Regions from separate parts of the Nocardia canadensis genome, predicted to be linked through region 2. Evidence: predicted binding sites of a transcription regulator. Region 2 holds the regulator's gene; the other holds the start of a gene.
What was found. Region 2 encodes HspR, which represses chaperone genes until heat shock. Its sites were predicted from a motif close to ANNTGAGTNNNNNNNACTCANNT; they were not measured.
Positions count from the first base shown of each region.

Region 1: the regulator HspR is predicted to act here: its motif matches at 1,873-1,895, upstream of clpB (ATP-dependent chaperone ClpB).

Region 1 is NZ_JAVCWB010000010.1:2,101,006-2,106,150, reverse strand. Features, by position in the region: gene Q7X29_RS33010 (ESX secretion-associated protein EspG) at 1-647, shown strand, start outside; gene Q7X29_RS33005 (NADP-dependent oxidoreductase) at 745-1,734, opposite strand; gene clpB (ATP-dependent chaperone ClpB) at 1,942-4,515, shown strand; gene Q7X29_RS32995 (DUF5666 domain-containing protein) at 4,578-5,145, shown strand, end outside.
Region 2 is NZ_JAVCWB010000001.1:6,483-13,492, reverse strand. Features, by position in the region: gene Q7X29_RS00080 (dynamin family protein) at 1-516, shown strand, start outside; gene Q7X29_RS00075 (hypothetical protein) at 583-816, opposite strand; gene dnaK (molecular chaperone DnaK) at 1,104-2,948, shown strand; gene grpE (nucleotide exchange factor GrpE) at 2,984-3,511, shown strand; gene dnaJ (molecular chaperone DnaJ) at 3,611-4,792, shown strand; gene Q7X29_RS00055 (heat shock protein transcriptional repressor HspR) at 4,795-5,196, shown strand; gene Q7X29_RS00050 (globin domain-containing protein) at 5,812-6,981, shown strand.

The sequences.
Region 1 (5,145 bases), on a different contig from region 2:
CGGAGGTCCGCCGGCTGCGCGGCAAGGCCGCCGAGAACATGATGGCCGAGTTCGACAGCGACCTCGACGCCGCCATGGCCGCGCTGTTGGCTCCGCACGCGCGCGTCGAAGTGGCGGGCGGTTCCGGCAGCACGAGAACGATCCGCGCACACGGTGGAACCCGGGACACCTACGCCGCCTTGGCCGTTCAGGCCCCCGGCGAAGACTCGGACCCGGGCGACATCGCCCTGTACTTGATGGCCCCCGACGACCTCGCCGCCGCGGTCCTGTCCACCCTCCCGAAGGTCGGTCCCGGCTCCGGCCGCGAAATCAAGGTCACCGCAGCCGAACTCGCCGCTCCCCGCCCGCATGTCCGCGACCTGTGGAACCCCACCCCGCGCGAACAACTCGAAACCTTCCTCGCCAAACCCACCGACACCCTCACCCACATCGGCGTCTACGCCCACGCCAGCGTGGACAACCGCCACACCGAGGGCCGCGACGACTTCCAGCTCCACGACCTCACCAACGACGGCCGCTACGTCTTCTACGGCGAAACCACCTTCATCGCCAAACCGACCACCCCCACCCGCCTCCATTCGACTCTCGCCACGATCCTCACCACCACCGCGACCAGGGCCAGATCCGGCATCTACCGCCCCCGCTGACCTCGCCAGTGCTCGCCGCCGGTGCCCCGACCGCGCCACTCGACAGCCGAATGATCTGCGGCCGGATACATCGATGGATCGCCTTCGTCGGCTGGAATCAGATGGCCAGGACAGTCTTTCCGCGAGCGCTGCCCGCGCCGAGGACCGCCGGGGCGGCTTCGAGGGGGACGGTGGCTTCCACGGGAACGACCACGTCGCCCGAGGCGACGCGGGCGAGCAGGCGGCTCAGTTCGGGTCCGCGACCTTTGGATTCGAAGTTGCCGCCGGCGATGTCGTGTTCGCGCAGGGTGGGCTCGTCGGCGGCCCAGACGGTGGAGTAGGCGCGGCCGCCGCGGCGGACGAGGGTGGCGTGGGTGGCGAAATCGGCGGGGCTGCTGACCAGGTCGAAGAGGACGTCGATGCCGTCGGGATGGGTGAAGCGGACGGCGCCGGTGATGCTGGAGTCGCGCTGGGTGGCGGGGTCGGGGTCGACCACAGTGGGATCGGCGGGGCGGATCTGGGTGTAGTCGATGGTTTCCGCGGCGCCCAGGCGGGCGACCTGGTCGGCGGCGTCGCCGCGGGCGGTGGCGATCACGTGGGCGCCGGCGATATTGGCGAGCTGGACCAGGAAGGAGCCGACACCGCCGGTCGCGCCGACGATCAGCACCGTCTGCCCGGGGCGGATCCGGGCGGTGTCGACCAGGTCCTGGGCGGTGACGCCCGCGACCGGGAGGGCGGCGGCGGTGACCGAGGTGACGCCCTCGGGGATCGGCACCAGCGTGGCGTCCTCGGGCAGGGTCGCGTACTGCGCCCAGCTGCCGTGCCCGGCGGGTGCGGTGAGGAACTTGCCGACCACCCGGTCACCGACGGCGAACGAGCGCACGCCCGCGCCGACCGCCGAGATCGTGCCGGCGCCGTCGACGCCGAGGATCATCGGGAAGTCGGTGGGCATCTTGCCCTCGAGGAGGCCGTCGGCCATTTTCAGGTCGAACGGGTTGACCCCGGCGGCGTCGAGCGCGACCTGCACCTCCCCGCGCCCGGGCTCCGGCACCGGCATCTCGGCCAGTTCGGGAGTGGCACCGAACTTCTGAACCACGATCGCGCGCATCGGTCGGCTCCTCTTCCTCGGGTGGTCCGGGCACGGCAATCCTAGGCGGACAGCCTTGCGACGTGCGGTGATTGATCGTCTTCGGTGGTGTCGCGGCGTAGCGTGAAGACCGATTCGGTGCCCACCGGAAAAAGTTGGAGTTGAGTGGAACAGACTCAACTTTGTGAGCGTTGAACCAGTCGATACCTGACCTACCCGAGGAGATCTGTGGACTCGTTCAATCCCACCACCAAGACACAGGCGGCGCTGACCGCCGCCCTTCAGGCCGCTTCGGCGGCAGGCAACCCGGAGATCCGTCCGGCGCACTTGCTGGTGGCGTTGCTGGATCAAACCGATGGCATCGCCGCCCCGCTGCTGAAGGCCATCGGCGTCGACCCGGCGACCGTCGAGCGCGAAGCGGGCGACATCGCCGACCGGCTGCCGCGCGCGACCGGTGCGACCACCACACCGCAGCTCGGCCGCGAGGCACTGGCGGCGCTGGCCGCCGCGCAGCGTCTGGCCACCGAGCTGGGCGACGAGTACGTCTCGACCGAGAATCTGCTGGTCGGCCTGGCCGACGGCGACTCCGAGGTGGCCAAGCTGCTGCGCAGGCACGGCGCGAGCCCCGAGGCGCTGCGGGATGCCTTCACCACGGTGCGCGGCAGCGCGCGGGTCACCAATCCCGACCCGGAAGCCAGCTACCAGGCCCTGGAGAAGTACTCCACCGACCTCACCGAGGCCGCCCGCGCGGGCAAGCTCGACCCGGTGATCGGTCGCGACACCGAGATCCGCCGCGTCGTGCAGGTGCTCTCGCGGCGCACCAAGAACAACCCGGTGCTCATCGGCGAGCCCGGCGTCGGCAAGACCGCCATCGTGGAGGGTCTGGCGCGCCGGATCATCGAGGGCGACGTCCCGGAGTCGTTGCGCAACAAGAAGGTCGTCTCGCTCGACCTGGGCGCGATGGTCGCGGGCGCGAAGTATCGCGGTGAGTTCGAGGAGCGGCTCAAGGCCGTGCTCGACGACATCAAGAACAGCGCGGGCGAGATCATCACCTTCATCGACGAGCTGCACACCATCGTCGGCGCAGGCGGCACCGGCGACTCGGCGATGGACGCGGGCAACATGATCAAGCCGCTGCTCGCGCGCGGTGAACTGCGCCTGGTCGGCGCGACCACACTCGACGAGTACCGCAAGTACATCGAGAAGGACGCGGCACTCGAGCGCCGGTTCCAGCAGGTCATGGTCGGTGAGCCGTCGGTGGCCGACACCATCGGCATCCTGCGCGGCATCAAGGAGCGCTACGAGGTGCATCACGGCGTGCGGATCACCGATTCCGCGCTGGTGGCTGCCGCGACCCTGTCGGACCGCTACATCACCTCCCGGTTCCTGCCCGACAAGGCGATCGACCTGATCGACGAGTCGGCCTCGCGACTGCGCATGGAGATCGACTCCCGGCCGGTCGAGATCGACGAGGTGGAGCGGGCTGTGCGCCGCCTCGAGATCGAGGAGGTCGCGCTGGAGAAGGAGACCGACGAGGGCTCCAAGCAGCGGCTCGAGAAGCTGCGGCAGGAACTGGCCGACGACCGCGAGAAGCTCAGCCAGCTGACCACCCGGTGGCAGAACGAGAAGAACGCGATCGACTCGGTGCGCGGGCTCAAGGAGCAGCTCGAGGCGCTGCGCGGGGAGTCCGAGCGCGCCGAGCGCGACGGTGACCTGGGCAAGGCCGCCGAGCTGCGCTACGGCCGGATCCCCGCGCTGGAGAAGGAGCTCGCCGCGGCCGAGCAGGTCAGCGGCGCGGCGCCGGACGGCGACGTGATGCTCAACGAAGAGGTCACCCCCGACGACATCGCCGACGTGGTGTCGTCGTGGACGGGTGTGCCGGTCGGCCGGATGCTCGAGGGCGAGACCGCCAAGCTGCTGCGGATGGAGACCGAGGTCGCCGGGCGCGTCGTCGGGCAGGAAGAAGCGGTGCAGGCGGTGTCCGACGCGGTGCGCCGGGCGCGGGCCGGGGTCGCCGATCCCAATCGCCCGACCGGGTCGTTCCTGTTCGTCGGTCCGACCGGCGTGGGCAAGACCGAGCTGGCGAAGTCGCTGGCGGACTTCCTGTTCGCCGACGAACGCGCCATGGTCCGCATCGACATGAGCGAGTACAGCGAGAAGCACTCGGTGGCTCGTCTGGTCGGCGCGCCGCCCGGATACGTCGGCTACGACCAGGGTGGCCAGCTCACCGAGGCGGTGCGCAGGCGGCCGTACTCGGTGGTGCTGTTCGACGAGATCGAGAAGGCGCACCCGGACGTCTTCGACATCCTGCTGCAGGTTCTCGACGAGGGCAGGCTGACCGACAGCCAGGGCCGCACGGTCGACTTCCGCAACACGATCCTCATCCTCACCTCCAACCTGGGTGCGGGCGGCGATCGGGAGCACGTGATGGAGGCGGTGCGGCGCGCGTTCAAGCCGGAGTTCCTCAACCGGCTCGACGACGTCGTGATGTTCCACGCGCTCGACGCCAAGCAGTTGGAGTCGATCGTCGACATCAACCTGCGGCAGCTGCAGAAGCGGCTCTCGCAGCGGCGGCTGACCCTCGATGTCACCGACGAGGCCAAGCAGTGGCTGGCGGTGCGCGGCTACGACCCGGCCTACGGTGCGCGGCCGCTGCGCAGGCTGATCCAGCAGGCCATCGGCGACAGCCTGGCCAAGGAGCTGCTCTCCGGCGCGGTCGTCGACGGCGACACGGTGCGGGTGAGCGTAGACGACGCCACCGACACGCTGGTCGTCGGTCGCGAGGCTGTCCACAGCTCGTGAAATATCCACAGCGCGGTGCGTAGGGACCTCCCAACGCACCGCGCTGACCTACGCTGGAGCTCATGACGAACCCGAACGATCCGTGGGGGCAACGCCCGGAGGATTCGCCGACCGAACGGTTGGGTTCGCCGGGCATGGATTCGACCAAGCCGTACGGAGGCGGTGGATTCGACGAGTGGGGGCAGCCGTCGAACCCGACGCAGGCCTTGCCTCCGCACGACGCGCAGTGGGGCGCCTACGAAAGCGGTTATCCCGCAGCGCAACCGCCACCACACCAGCCGCCCCCCGGCTACGACCAGGGCTATCCGGCCCCGCCGCCTCCGGGCTACCCGCCCCGGCCGCAGGACGGTGACCAGGGCGAACCGCCGAAGCGGCACACCGGTTTGTGGATCGCGCTCGGCCTGGGCGTGCTCGCGCTGATCGCGGTCGGCGGTGTGCTCGCCGGCCTGGTGCTCAGCGGCAACTCCTCCGATGACGACACCACCGCGTCGGGGCTGACCACCAGCCAGGTGGCGCCGCCGACCAGCAGGCAGACCACTCCGGTCGTGCCGCCCAGCGCGAGTGGCCTGCCCGGGCTGCCCGGTCTCGGCGGTGGCGACGATCTCGGTGCCACGATGGGCAGCATCACCG
Region 2 (7,010 bases):
GGGGTCCGGGATTCGTCCTCGCTCGCCGCGGAACTGGCCGCCCGCAGCGGTATCGATGAACTGCGCTCGGTGCTCGAGGTCCAGTTCGGCCAGCGCGCCGAGGAATTGAAGGCGCATTCGGCGCTGAGCACCCTGGACCGCATCCTCGTCGCCTATTCCGGCACCGAGGCCGACCTGTTGCGGCCACGGGTCCGCGCCCGGCTCGCCGACGTGCACGGGTTCACCGAACTGCGGCTGCTCGGTCGGCTCCGCACCGACGAACTCCCGCTGCCGCCACCGGTTCTCGCCGACCTCCATCGCATCCTGGGTGGTGCGGGCGTGGCCGCCCGCCTGCGTCTCGGACTACCCGCCGACGTCGACCTGGAGACGGTGCGTGCCACGGCATTCAGCGCGGTGCGCACGTGGCGTACCCGGGCCGCCCATCCGCTGGCAGATCAAGCCACCGCGACCGCCTGCCGGGCGGCGGCCCGCAGTGCCGAGGGGATTCTGGCCGAACTGTCGGGCCCGGTCGGATAAGTACGCTCCTCCCCGAGGAACTCCCGGGTCCCGGTCAGCGCATGCCCACCGGGCCGGACAGAACTCCTACGCCCGCAGGAGGGGCACGATCTCCTCGGCCAGGTACTGCTCGACTCCGCGTCCGGCGCGCTTCGCCGCGACCACGGTTGTTCCGCGTTCGTCGGCCCCGGCGGTCAGTGTGTTCCGTGACTCCGTCTCGACGCCGCCGCCGAGGACGAGCGGGCGAACCTGCGCGCGGTCGAGGATGTCGAGCGCTTCCGCCTTCTTCCATACTGTGACGATTTCGGTTTCGAGGCCCATCGGACGCTGTTCCAGCTCAGCCGGACGGAGGTCTCCGGCGGGTCACGATGTCGCGTCGGGTGCTGCGGTTGAGCGAGGTCGGCGCAAGAATGGCCCGGGTTCGGGAAGTTTTTTCGGGCGGCGGGAATGAATCGCCGCAGCTGCTGGTTGTGCAGATCAACAACATTGAGCGTGAGTGACTCAAGTCTAGGTTGACTCGCGAGGGATCTCGAGGGCAGGATTGAGCCCACCACGCTCAGTGTTACTGAGACTGTTGCCCCTAAGTTCGTCAAACAGGAGGAATCACTATGGCTCGTGCGGTCGGAATCGACCTCGGGACCACGAACTCTGTCGTCTCCGTTCTCGAAGGCGGCGAGCCGGTCGTCGTCGCGAATTCGGAAGGCTCGCGCACCACCCCGTCGATCGTCGCGTTCGCGAAGAACGGTGAGGTTCTCGTCGGTCAGCCTGCCAAGAACCAGGCCGTCACCAACGTCGACCGCACTATCCGCTCGGTCAAGCGCCACATCGGCACCGACTGGAACGTCGAGATCGATGGCAAGAAGTACACCCCGCAGGAAATCTCCGCGCGCACGCTGATGAAGCTGAAGCGCGACGCCGAGGCCTACCTCGGTGAGGAGATCACCGACGCGGTCATCACCGTCCCGGCCTACTTCGAGGACGCCCAGCGTCAGGCCACCAAGGAAGCCGGCCAGATCGCCGGCCTGAACGTGCTGCGCATCGTCAACGAGCCCACCGCGGCCGCGCTCGCGTACGGCCTGGACAAGGGCGACAAAGAGCAGACCATCCTGGTCTTCGACCTCGGTGGCGGCACCTTCGACGTCTCGCTGCTGGAAATCGGCGAGGGCGTCGTCGAGGTCCGCGCGACCTCCGGTGACAACCACCTCGGTGGCGACGACTGGGACGAGCGGGTCGTGTCCTGGCTGGTCGACAAGTTCAAGGCGTCCTCGGGCATCGACCTGACCAAGGACAAGATGGCCATGCAGCGTCTGCGCGAGGCCGCCGAGAAGGCGAAGATCGAGCTGTCGTCGAGCCAGTCGACCTCGATCAACCTGCCCTACATCACCGTCGACGCGGACAAGAACCCGCTGTTCCTCGACGAGCAGCTGACCCGCGCCGAGTTCCAGAAGATCACCTCCGATCTGCTGGACCGCACCCGCGCGCCGTTCCAGTCCGTCATCAAGGACGCCGGCATCAACGTGGCCGACATCGACCACGTCGTGCTCGTCGGTGGCTCCACCCGTATGCCCGCCGTCTCCGACCTGGTCAAGGAACTGACCGGCGGCCGTGAGCCGAACAAGGGCGTGAACCCGGACGAGGTCGTCGCCGTCGGCGCCGCCCTGCAGGCCGGTGTGCTCAAGGGCGAGGTCAAGGACGTCCTGCTGCTCGATGTCACCCCGCTGTCGCTGGGCATCGAGACCAAGGGTGGCGTGATGACCAAGCTCATCGAGCGCAACACCACCATTCCGACCAAGCGCTCGGAGACCTTCACCACGGCCGACGACAACCAGCCGTCGGTGCAGATCCAGGTGTTCCAGGGTGAGCGCGAGATCGCCTCGCACAACAAGCTGCTCGGCTCCTTCGAGCTGACCGGCCTGCCCCCGGCCCCGCGTGGCGTGCCGCAGATCGAGGTCACCTTCGACATCGACGCCAACGGCATCGTGCACGTGACCGCCAAGGACAAGGGCACCGGCAAGGAAAACAAGATCAAGATCCAGGACGGCTCCGGCCTGTCCAAGGAAGAGATCGACCGGATGGTCAAGGACGCCGAGGCGCACGCCGCCGAGGACAAGGCCCGCCGCGAGGAGGCCGAGACCCGCAACCAGGCCGAGTCGCTGGTGCACCAGACCGAGAAGTTCATCAAGGACAACGAGGACAAGGTCCCGGCCGACATCAAGTCGAAGGTCGAAGAGGCCATCGCCGAGGCCAACACCGCGCTGGCCGGCACCGACATCGCGGCCGTGAAGACCGCGGTGGAGAAGCTGGCGACCGAGTCGCAGGCCCTGGGCCAGGCGCTCTACGAGTCGCAGGCCGCCGACGCCGCCGCCGAGGGCAACGGCGCGGGCCCGGTCGATGACGACGGTGTCGTCGACGCCGAGGTCGTGGACGAGCCGGTCGACACGGAGAAGAAGTGACCGAGGCCAACTCCGAACAGGAGCTGATCGAAGACATCGTCACCGATGCCGACTCCGCCGCCGACGTGGCGGCGGAGCCGACCACCGACGGCGAGGCCGAGGCGCCGGTCAGCGACGAGCTGGCCGAGCGCACCGCCGACCTGCAGCGGTTGACCGCGGAATACGCGAACTACCGCCGCCGGGTGGAGCGGGATCGTCAGGCCAACATCGACGCGGCCAAGGCCGCGGTGGTGACCGAGTTGCTCGGTGTGCTCGACGATCTGGACCGGGCCAGGGCGCACGGCGACCTGGAGACCGGCCCGCTCAAGGCCGTCGCCGACAAGCTCGAGACCGCGCTGACCAAGCAGGGTCTCGTCGAATTCGGCAGCGTCGGTGACCCGTTCGACCCCACGCTGCACGAGGCCGTGCAGCACGAGGGTTCGGGCGCGGATCCGGTGATCGGCCTGGTCATGCGCAAGGGCTATCGGTTCGGCGAACGGGTGCTTCGGCACGCGCTGGTCGGGGTAACCGATGCCGAGGCCGTGGGGGCATCGGATTCGGATGCCGACGGCGACAACCAATAGGAACGCGCCGCGAACGACGGGCCCGGAGGCGGTAGCGGAGCGTAACCACGCAGGGCCCCGAGAGCGGCGCAATTCAACACAGAGAGGAGGAGATGCCCGGTGAGCCAACGGGAGTGGATCGAGAAGGACTTCTACAAGGAGCTGGGTGTCTCCTCCGGCGCCTCGCAGGACGAGATCAAGAAGGCCTACCGCAAGCTCGCCCGCGACCTGCATCCGGACTCCAACCCGGGTGACACCAAGGCCGAGGAGCGGTTCAAGGCGGTCAGCGAGGCCAATGCCGTGCTGTCGGATCCGGCCAAGCGCAAGGAGTACGACGAGACGCGCCGCCTGTTCGCGGGCGGTGGCGGTCGTGGCTACGGCGGTGGCGGGTTCACCCCCGGCGCCGGCGCCGGCTTCTCGCAGGACTTCAACATCGGTGACATCTTCGGCCAGGCCGGCGGCGCCGGTGCCGGCGACGGCGGGCTCGGCGATCTGCTGGGCGGGCTGTTCAACCGGGGTGGCGCGCGCGGCGCGAGCCGTCCGCGCCGGGGCGCCGATGTGGAGACCGAGACGACGCTGGGCTTCCGCGAGGCGGCCCAGGGCGTCACCGTCCCGCTGCGGATGACCAGTCCGTCGCCGTGCACCACGTGCCACGGCAGCGGCGCCAAGCCGGGCACCAGCCCGCGAGTGTGTCCGCACTGCAACGGTTCCGGTGTGGTCAGCCGTAATCAGGGCGCGTTCGGTTTCAGCGAGCCCTGCGACGACTGCCGCGGCACCGGGTCGATCATCGACGATCCGTGCACGGACTGCTCGGGCACCGGCATCCAGAACCGCACCCGCACGATCACCGTCCGGATTCCGCCCGGTGTCAGTGACGGACAGAAGATCCGGTTGGCCGGGCAGGGCGAAGCGGGCTTGCGTGGGGCGCCCTCGGGCGACCTCTACGTGACCGTGCACGTCAGCCAGGACAAGGTGTTCGGCCGTCAGGGCGACGACCTCACCCTGGTGCTCCCGGTGAGCTACAGCGAATTGGTGCTGGGGACAACTGTTTCCGTGCCGACGCTGGACGGCCGGGTCGGTGTGAAGGTGCCGCCGGGCACCGCCGACGGGCGTATCCTGCGGGTACGCGGTCGCGGTGTGCCCAAGCGCGGCGCGGCGGGCGGCGCCGGTGACCTGCTGGTCACGGTGAAGGTCGCGGTTCCGCAGAACCTGGATTCCGATGCCACCGATGCGCTCAAGCGCTATCAGGAGGCGGAGAAGGCGGGTGGCTTCGATCCGCGTGCGGGATGGGCGGGTGCTTGACGATGTCCGATAATCCGAAGTCCGCGTCGGGTGGGGCCTCGCGTGCCGAGTTCTTCATGATCTCGGTGGCGGCTCAGCTGGCGGGTATGCACGCGCAGACGTTGCGCACCTATGACCGGCTGGGTTTGGTCACGCCTCAACGCACTTCGGGTGGCGGACGCCGGTACTCGGCCCGCGATGTCGAGCTGCTGCGCGAAGTGCAGCGGCTGTCGCAGGACGAGGGTGTCAACCTCGCCGGCATCAAGCGCATCATCGAACTCACCAACCAGGTGGAGGCGCTGCAGCAGCGCGTCGAGGAGATGAGCGCCGAGCTGGAGCAGTTGCGGGCGGGCTACCGGCCCGACCTGTCGCCGCCCCAGCGCAGCACCGCGCTCGTGGTCTGGCAGCCACGGCATCGGCGCTGAGGTCCACGTTTCGGCCGAGCCCCCGGTTCGCGATCCGCTCCCGCGGTCGCGGGCCGGGGGCTCGGCCGTCGGTCGGTCAACCCCCGGCGACCGTCTGGTGATTCTCCAGCAACCTCTTTATTCGTGATCTTGCTCATCCCCTACCCTGGCGCAACGCTGTGAGGTGCGGATATATCTCGGAACCATCACGGAAGTTTGCTGGGAGGACGCTGAATTCGGACCAATCGGAGCCTGTTTCCGCAGGAGAATCGCAGCTCTCCGACACACCGTCCCCGCGTGTCGCGGCACGGCGCGTCGGATTTCGGGGCCCCGGATTCGTTGCGGAAGAGTCGCTCTACCAGGCACATTGGTGCGAGATCGGTGCTTTTGCGGGCAAGATCAGCAAAGTGTGAGGTCGTGTTCACCGGTCCTTAACGATCTTGGGGTATGTTTTCAGGTGATACTGATGAGTACTATCTGGTTTTCACAGAATTACATGCGTGATGTTTAAGAGTACGATTCCGAAGCTGGCAAACCTCGCCTAGACTTCTCGCATCGGCTGCTGACGAGTGTCCTCCCAGCCCGTCACTCGCCGGCGCGGCTAGCGTTCGATGGCGAAACGAGGTTGTGACACATATGGATTCGCGGACTGTCGCTTTGATCCGAACTACGTTCAAGGCGGTTGCTGCGGAAGACGGTGGGCCCGAGAAGCTAGCCAGGTCGTTCTACTCGATCCTGTTCACGGACTATCCCGGAATCCGTGACTACTTCCCGGCCGCCATGGACTCCCAGCGTGACCGGCTCGTCAAGGCGATCTCCTACGCGCTCGACCGGCTGGAAGAACCGGACAAGCTGCTTCCCTTCCTGGCCCAGCTCGGGCGCGATCACCGCAAGTACGGTGTGCAACCCGCGCACTACGTCGCGGTCGCCAATTCGCTGAAGTCGGCCATGCGCCAGTTCGCCGGGACCGAGATGTGGACCGACGAGGTCGCCAGCGCCTGGGACGAGGGCCTGGCCACCATCAGCGGCGCGATGATCAGCGCCGCCGACAAGGAGACCACCCCCGCCGCCTGGAGCGCGACCGTGGTCGAACGCCGGGAGGTGCTGCGCAACCTCGCGGTCATCCGGGTCCAGCTCGAGCAGCCCATGCAGTACGCGGCCGGCCAGTACCTCAGTGTCCAGGTGCCCGCGCGGCCCCGGATGTGGCGCTACCTGTCCCCGGCCAACCCGGCGAACGCCAACGGTGAGATCGAGTTCCACGTGCGCAGCGTGCTCGGCGGCTGGGTGAGCCCGGCCATGGTCTCGCACACCACCGTCGGCGACCAATGGCTGCTCGGTTCTCCGCTCGGCGGGCTCGGCGTGCCGCGCAACACCAAACGCAAGATGCTGATGGTCGGCTGCGGCACCGGCATCGCGCCGCTGCGCGCGCAGATCATGTCGATGGCCCAGCGCCGGGTGAACCCGAAGGTCCACCTGTTCGTCGGCGGCCACCACCCGTGCGACCTCTACGACCTGCAGGTGCTGAGCCAGCTGGCCGTCGCCAACAAGTGGCTCACCGTCACCCCCGTCAGCGAGAGCGACGAGAACCCCTGGTGGTACTACGATTCCGGCGAACCGCAGGCCGACCTACCCGGCCTCGAGCCCCGGATGACCGGCCAGATCGGCAAGGTCGTCGCCAGCTACGGCCCCTGGGCCGATCGCGACGTCCAGATCGTCGGCTCCCCCTCGATGGTCCAGACCACCAAGTTCCGCCTGATGGCCGCGGGCACCCAGGCCAAGTCGATCCGCCACGACCCCCTGTTCTAGGCCCGAGGTTCGCTCGGATGGGTGAACTT